Regions from separate parts of the Sphingobacterium sp. UBA5639 genome, predicted to be linked through region 1. Evidence: riboswitches for the same ligand, from Rfam matches in the RefSeq annotation. Region 1 holds a riboswitch; the other holds the start of a gene.
What was found. A riboswitch is a leader RNA that binds a small molecule or an ion and turns the genes downstream of it on or off. The one in region 1 is predicted to bind thiamine pyrophosphate.

Region 1 (4,392 bases):
GCAACAACACACAAGTTGCGTCGAAGAATCCTTCGTCACAATATAATGCCCAACATTTCTTTGACTCCATTGCACAAGTGCAATTTATTCCATCCAGGCAATATGCAGCGGCTATTATCGCCAATACAGCTCTCCCTCTTTACTACAGTCAGCGTAAAAATCAATGTGACGGCACGTATGTCATGCAGCAGTTTTCCGATGAAAATGAGGTGGAAACTGGAGCAATTGTGACGACTGTATATGAAGAAGGCAAAGAGCTCACATCCAACAATCTTTCCGGCGGAAATAATTATTTCAGCAAAAGATGCTATAATCAGTTCGGACTTATCGACTCCATACAGTACCTTCAAAACAGCAAATGGAGCAACAGCACCATTTACCGTTATCTCCCAAACGCCATTGTTTCCTACGATCCAACATTACAAACAGCGACAATAGACCACTTGAACAGCAAACTCCAGGTTGTAAAAAGTGAATCCATTCATTTTTTATACCAACGGATAGATTGGACCATTTACAGTTATGACAAACAGAATCGCATGAGTGAAGAGCTGTCGGGCAGAAATGATCAAAGGGAAAGTCGGGTCCGTTATGCGTATAGCGATCCGAAAACAAGTGATTATATACTACGCCAAACCTTCGATCAAAATGACCAACTCACAGCGGAAATCAAGCGATCCTACCGGGCCAACGAAACAGTTGATGAATTCTACTTCAAGGGGGTATTGCAACAAAAATCAATTGTAAAAGATTTGGGAAACTGTACGTATGAAAACCTGAACTATAACGGGCATGGGAAGCTCACGGGCAAATACATACAAACAAGAAAACAGCTATAGACATAGAGCGCCCCTATACAGTAAAAACACAGGGCAAAATCAAAAAAAGCGGCAAAAGATAGATTTCTGCATTAATTTTGATAGCGATAAATAAACATCGTATTGAAAAAAAGAAAACTGATCAGTCAACAGCACCCCATACTCTATTTTTTTGCAGTATGGGTAAGAAGAATGCAGCGAAAAGCCGTCTGGCTATTTGACGACAAAAAATACAGCAAAGTTAAATCAGCTGAAAAACTTCCCTTCCGTATCAAAAAACACCAGTCTGTATTATTGAAGAAACTGGGCGAAAATAATATGCAATTGCAGATCAATAAAGTTACCAATCTGAAAATTGCTGCAGCGGAGATTAACGGCATTCTCATCAGACCGACGGAAACCTTTTCTTTCTGTAAACTCGTTGGACTGCCAACCGCAAAAAAAGGCTACTTGCCGGGCATGGAATTATCCTTCGGTGAAGCGAGAGCGGGTATTGGCGGCGGAATCTGTCAAATATCCAACCTCATTCATTGGCTTGTAATCCATAGTCCGCTTACCGTCAATGAACGTTATCATCATTCTTTTGACCCTTTTCCAGACGATGGCCGTGTATTACCATTCGGCAGTGGTGCTACGGTGTTTTATAACTATCGTGATTATCAATTCACCAACCATACACCATACACTTTCCAAATAAATCTATGGTTTACGGAGAAATGCTTAGAGGGCGAATTGCGAATAGACCAAGAACTGGATTTTGCATACCATGTCTTTGAAAAAGAACATCAATTTCTGAAAATAGACAATCAATTCTTTCGGAAAAACGAGATCTGGCGCGAGAAGTTTTTTAAATTTCAGGGTGGGAAGACTATAGAAAAAGAACTTTTGACCAAAAATTTTGCGCGTGTCACCTACACTCCCGAAAAATATATCGAAATGCGTACTGAACAAAAATCAGGATCTTAATACAGCAATGTATTCATCTAGCCTGGTCAGCTAACAGCTCTGCGTTTTTTTATATAAAAAGTCCACTTTTTTGTTTAAGTTTGATATGGCTTTGGGGGTATTCTGTATAGAATTGAGATAGTCCCTTTGAACCTGATTCGGTTTATACCGACGTAGGGAAAAGCAAACATCAACTGTACAGCAAACCTCTATACTGCACAGGCTATCTCTCTTCTTCCCGTCAAAGCCGCACGGAAACATCTTACGATAAGCAAAAAGAATGGAAGATTCAATTATCAAACTATTAGAGCAGCTGAGGCTTGAAAAACCTCTTATCCACAACATCACCAACCTGGTCGTGATGAACAATACGGCCAATGCACTTTTAGCTATAGGCGCCTCCCCTGTGATGGTACACAGCCCGTTGGAAGTGCGCGAAGTTGTCGATATTGCGCAAGCGCTGGTCATTAATATCGGCACCTTGAGTGAAGATACAGCCGAAGCTATGCTGGTTGCTACCGAACATGCCAATACCATCGGACGGCCATGGGTACTTGATCCTGTTGGTGCTGGGATATCAGCATTCCGCAATGATTTATTATCCAATCTACTGGATCTCAAACCAACCGTTATTCGTGGAAATGCATCAGAAATCATGACGCTGTACAATTTCAACCAACCGAACACAAAAGGCGTCGACAGTACGACAGATAGCAAAGATGCACTCCGGTTTGGCAAATTATTGCAGGAACAGACTGGCTCCATTATCTGCATTTCTGGAGCAATCGATTATATCCTCTCCGAACAACACCGTGTTGAGGTCTATAATGGTCATCCTTTAATGACGCAAGTCACCGGACTTGGCTGTAGTGCTACTGCGCTTATTGGTGCATTTCTAGGTGTTACAGACCAATATTTTGAAGCAGCTGTTGCCGGTGTATCCATTTTGAGCTTAGCAGGAGAACTCGCTGCCCAAACAGCAGCTGGCCCGGGCACCCTGCAATTGAATCTCTACGATGAACTCTATCAGCTCAATGCAGAACGTCTAAAATCAAAGCTCAAGATCAAACGCTATGCGCATTAATCCGCTTTTTCCCTACCCTTTATATTTGGTGATTTCTGAGCGGGACTGTTTTCCTCAAAATTGGCTCCATGTCGCCGAAGAAGCCATTACTGGTGGAGTGGATCTTATACAATTGCGCGAAAAAGCTGACGATCCGGCTACATTTTTGGATAAAGCCATCCGCTTGAAAAAAATTACTGATCATCATGGCATTCCCCTCGTAATCAATGATGCAGTAGAAATTGCCGACCAAATTGGGGCATGGGGTGTACACGTAGGGCAAAATGATTGTCAACCACTTGCTATTCGAGAAAAATATGGCGATAAATTAACCATAGGCTGGTCCATAGAGGATATGCAGCAGCTGGAAAGTCAACAAATGCGCGCCGTCGACCACCTTGGTGTAAGTCCCATTTTTTCAACGATAACAAAAGTAGATACGATTACTGAATGGGGAATTGAGGGCCTAAAGCAATTGCGTCATAAAACTGAAAAACCATTAATAGCAATCGGAAGAATGAACCTACAGAATGCTGCACATGCCTGGAACGCAGGGGCAGATTCGATTGCTGTCGTTTCGGCCATATGCCAAAGTCAAGATCCCAGAGCTGCCAGTGCACAACTAAAAGAACTATTAAAATGACAAAAGATAAAAAATACCGCGTCCCTACTGTACTCAGCATAGCAGGGTTCGATGGTAGTGGTGGAGCAGGCATACAAGCAGATACCAAAACCATATCTGCATTAGGCTGTTATGCCATGAATGTTTTAACTGCCTTACCCGTTCAAAACACACAAGGTGTTCGACGTATTTATGAAATCCCCACGACGGCCGTCCAAGACCAGCTAGATGCTATTTTTGACGATATCTATCCTGATGCAATCAAAATCGGAATGGTACACAACATTGAACTTGTGCAGCTTATCAGCACCTATTTAAAAGAATACAAAGGGCCTATAGTATTTGACCCGGTCATGGTTTCGACCAGCGGACACAAGCTCATTCACGACGATACGATTCAGGCCTGCATAGCCCTTCTTTTTCCTTTGGCAACGTTAATTACACCAAATTTAGATGAGGTGAGTGTCTTAGTAAACGAAGTTATTGACGACGTCCAAAAAATGAAAAAAGCAGGAAACGCGCTACTGACCAAAGGGTGTCAATCAGTTCTGGTGAAAGGTGGACATCTCCAAAGTCAAGAGTTAACTACCTTATTATTTCAGCACGGGAGATCTCCAATTGAATTCAGATCGCAAAAAATTAACAGCAAAAATACGCACGGATCGGGCTGTTCGCTGTCTTCTGCAATTGCCAGTCAACTGGCACAAGGCAACAGCCTAGATACTGCAGTAGATACTGCTTTGACCTATATACACGCAGCGATAGCTGCGAGCAAAGACCTGGTCATTGGCAAAGGAAATGGGCCATTAAATCACTTCCACAACCCCCTTAAACTTATTCAATATGAACTGGACTGATCATGCCTGGGAATCCATAACAGCTATTTATTCAGATATACTTGCTATGCCATTTATCATTCAGCTTAGTGATGGCAGTCTTCCTCT
Region 2 (4,392 bases), on a different contig from region 1:
GCAGAATCCCGCCGATAGATTTAAAAAACCAACCACCGATTTCGCCAAACATCATGTGGTTGTCTGAAATATCACGGGTTGCTTTTAAATCCCAGTTCTCCAACAATGTTGTTGCGCCATTTACAATCCACCATCCCCAAGACGGATAAGTATCTTGTACCGCAACCTTATAGGCTGTCGTTGCATAACCGTTATCTTTTAACGCATTCAATAATGCTTTTGCACCCAATACTCCTACATCTAAGTGAAAGTTGGTCTCTTCCACTTTCTTATTCAGGTTGGCTGCAACCCGGGCTTTCATTTCGTCAGGTACCACACCCCAATAGAGTGGAACACTCAGTTCAGTCTGTGTTCCATTGCTATAAATACCCTTGGAAGCATCTAAAAATTTAGCGTTGATGGCCGTCTTAATTTTTCTGCTCAGCAGTTCATATTTTTGTTGATCTGCTGTGTATCCAAACAATTTAGCCGTAGCAGCCAAGATGGTCGCATCCACATAAAAATAAACCGAGGAGGTCAACTCCAGATTCGACTGTGACTTCACTGGCACCCAGTCTCCACGCCCAAAAGTCGTCAACCCAGATGGGCTGATTCCGTCGACATAATCGACATAGCGTTTGATATTAAGATAGCATTCTTCTAATGCACGTGGGTCTCCATAAAACTGATAGATCTGCCAGGGAATGATGGCAATGGTACTTGTCCAATCCAAACCATTCGCTGTACCATAACCCCATCCCCCAGTTGGAATAATATCGGGTAAGACACCGTTCTCCTGTTGCTCATCACGATGATCCGCCATCCATTTTTCATAAACTGTTATCCCGTCAAAATTGTACAAAGCTGTTTCAATCGCAAGGTGCCCATCCCCTGTCCAACCGTTCTTTTCGCGCTGCGGACAGTCTGTAGGATACCCCATCAAATTGGACAGGTAGGCATTGTTGGTCGCTTCCCATAGTTTGTTGACCAACGCCGATGATGTCTTGAGCTGTCCAATAGCATGCACATCACTGTGCATAAAATAGGCGGTCACCGCCGAACTATCCAATGCAATTGCTGCACTACTGCTAATTTCGACGTAACGAAAACCCTTGTAGCCGAACTTTGCCATAAACTCATCATCCCGACCGCTTAAAGTCAATATGTCCGTCTGAAAGGGCTCCTTTTCTTTATCGCCCCGATAATAAACATCAATATTGGACAGGTCAAGACGCCCATCCGCCTGCAATCGTTCACCATGCTTGATACGTAGCATAGTACCTGCAGCTCCCTTGACTTTAACTTTTGTAATCCCAGCCATATTCTGACCCATATCGAAAACATAAGTACGTTGGTCTATCTTTGTCACTGATTTGGGCTTATAGGACTTCACGAGCCGAATCGGTACCATCTGTTGGGATACGATATGTGCAGATGGCGTATTTCTGTACTGAACAGCCTCCCAAGTTGAATCATCGTATTTCGGTTTGTCCCAGTTGGGTATTTCCAGTCTTGCATCATAATGTTCACCAGTATAAATATTATTATAGGTAATTGGTCCTGAAGTTGTTTTCCACTGCTTATCTGAAACAATAGTTTCTACTGTACCATCTGTATAAACGATTTTCAACTCTAAACAGAATGCTGGCCGTGCCCGCCATGGTGCTTTATCAAAGTTCCAAACGGCCAGTGGTTGATGATTATACCATCCATTCCCCAAAACAACGCCAATAGCATTCTCTCCTTTTTGAAGCTGCTGGGTTACGTCCGTCACGACGTACAACGTGCGTCGGTCAAATCGAGTATACATTGGATCCAGTCGATGGTCTCCTACTCGCTGACCATTCATAGAAAGCTCATATAGCCCTGCTGTGGCAATATACGCGCGCGCAGACTTTATCGGCTTATTTATCTTAAATTCTGTTCTAAAATAAGGCGTTTCCTGCGCATGAATATCCCTATTGTCGCTAATCCATTTTCCTTTCCAAAGGTCCATTCCCATCATTCCCGTTTCGAAAGATGCTATTTCAGAATTTGTTGATACACCATCCTTATCCCATACTTTAACCTTCCAGAAGTACTTGGTCTGTGGCTTTAACTGTATACCATTATAGGGTACTAATATAGACGAGCTGAGCTGTTTGCCACTATCCCAGTTATCTTTCGTCTCCTTCAGCAGTGCCAGCGAATCTTGCCCTAGAAGGATCTGATAAGCCTGTTGTACCGCACCTTTCCGTTGATCCTCAAGTCGCCAGCTAAGTCTTGGATGAATTGCATCGATACCCAATGGATTGACCAGATGTTCACATGTCAACTGTACCGCGATGCAGTTGCTTTTAGGTTGGGCATAAGTGCTGTTCGTTATACACAACAGTATTGTCAATAAAATCCTACGCATGAAAAGATACTATTCTTGGTGGTTGTTAAATTGTTTTAGCTGATTTAAAAATCTAATATATCAAATATTTTCCACATGGTGACCTGTACTTTCCTGCACGATATACCTCAGGCAGCAAAATAAATTCTTGTAACTTTCATAAAAATAACCTTATATTAGTCGCAACTTTAGGGGTGTCTGCTCATGCAGGCTGAGATTTTACCCTTAGAACCTGATCCGGATCATACTGGCGTAGGGAAAAGTGAGCTGTCTACAAGGTGCATTGCTGCGCCTTTGTGTAGCCATTCCTAAAGTTTTACCAAAAAAAATTAAGGAATGGAACTTACAATAAACCATCAAATTCGATTTTTCGATCCCGCACTTACGTCACTAGAAGGCTTGTTACTTTTGGAATTATCTGGCAAAACCCAGGGTGTGGCTGTAGCCATCAACAACCAAGTCATCCCCAAAAAGGACTGGGCTACGACAACACTTAAACCTTATGATCAGATTATCTTAATCACTGCATCTCAAGGCGGCTAGCCTTTCAAAAAAAATCAACCGAGTAATTCACCACAATACAGAAAAAATGACAGCTGAAACAATTACGCAATCCCCCTTTCCAAATGCAAAGAAAATTTTTGTAGCCGGAAAACTATTTCCTATTCAAGTCGCTATGCGTCAAATCTCCTTGAGCCCAACCAAATTAACGAATGGACAGATCGAAATTAATCCGCCGGTAACAATCTATGATACTTCTGGGCCTTATACAGATGACACCATCCATATCGATATCCGCAAAGGACTCCCTCGCCTTCGCGAGCAGTGGATCTTGGATCGTCAGGATGTCATACAGTTGGCTGGCATCAGCTCTGAATATGGACAAAAACGACTTTCTGATCCAACGTTGGACGAACTCCGATTTGCCTATAGCCACAAACCGAAAGTAGCCTCCGCCGGCAAGAATGTCACCCAATTACATTATGCAAAGCAAGGCATCATTACCCCGGAAATGGAGTATGTTGCTATCCGAGAAAACCAACGTATTGAGCAGTTGGAAGCTAGTACCCCTGGAATGGATCATCAGCATCGGGGGCAAAACTTTGGTGCGAGAACACATAATAAAGCTATTACACCAGAATTTGTCCGTGAAGAAATCGCCGCCGGAAGAGCGATCATACCCAATAATATTAATCACCCTGAAAGTGAACCCATGATTATCGGACGCAACTTTCTTGTTAAAATCAATGCCAATATTGGCAATAGTGCCGTAAGTTCAAGCATAGAGGAAGAAGTTGAGAAAGCGGTATGGGCCTGTCGTTGGGGGGCTGATACCATCATGGATCTATCCACTGGCAAAAATATTCACGAAACCCGCGAATGGATTATCCGTAACTCGCCAGTCCCAATCGGTACAGTACCGATCTATCAGGCGCTCGAAAAAGTAAAGGGGGTGGCCGAGGATCTTACCTGGGAAATATTCAAAGATACCTTGATTGAACAGGCCGAACAGGGTGTTTCGTACTTTACCATACACGCCGGCGTATTGCTTCGTTATATCCATCTCACGGCATCCCGAGTTACTGGAATTGTCTCCAGAGGCGGCTCTATCATGGCCAAATGGTGTCTTTTTCATCACAAAGAAAATTTTCTCTATACCCATTTTGAGGAAATATGCGAAATTATGAAACAATATGATGTGGCTTTTTCACTTGGCGACGGTCTTCGCCCCGGAGCTATTGCAGATGCAAACGATGCAGCTCAATTTGCGGAGCTCGAAACCCTGGGCGAACTCACCAAAATCGCCTGGAAACATGATGTTCAGGTGATGATCGAAGGGCCAGGACATGTTCCTATGCAATTGATCAAAGAGAATATGGACAAGCAATTGGCCTGTTGTGACGAAGCGCCATTTTATACCTTAGGTCCATTAACAACAGATATTGCTCCAGGCTATGACCATATCACATCCGCCATTGGAGCGGCTATGATCGGTTGGTATGGCTGTGCAATGCTTTGCTATGTTACCCCCAAAG

Region 2: another riboswitch for thiamine pyrophosphate. It lies ahead of thiS (sulfur carrier protein ThiS); the one in region 1 lies ahead of thiM (hydroxyethylthiazole kinase).

Annotation. Positions count from the first base shown of each region.
Region 1 is NZ_DIJR01000002.1:318,242-322,633, forward strand. It holds gene B4Z90_RS02270 (hypothetical protein) at 1-839, shown strand, start outside; gene B4Z90_RS02275 (VanW family protein) at 942-1,784, shown strand; TPP riboswitch at 1,868-1,960, shown strand; gene thiM (hydroxyethylthiazole kinase) at 2,044-2,847, shown strand; gene thiE (thiamine phosphate synthase) at 2,837-3,469, shown strand; gene thiD (bifunctional hydroxymethylpyrimidine kinase/phosphomethylpyrimidine kinase) at 3,412-4,305, shown strand; gene tenA (thiaminase II) at 4,292-4,392, shown strand, end outside.
Region 2 is NZ_DIJR01000030.1:14,471-18,862, forward strand. It holds gene B4Z90_RS19320 (alpha-L-rhamnosidase) at 1-2,377, opposite strand, end outside; TPP riboswitch at 2,537-2,632, shown strand; gene thiS (sulfur carrier protein ThiS) at 2,693-2,899, shown strand; gene thiC (phosphomethylpyrimidine synthase ThiC) at 2,946-4,392, shown strand, end outside.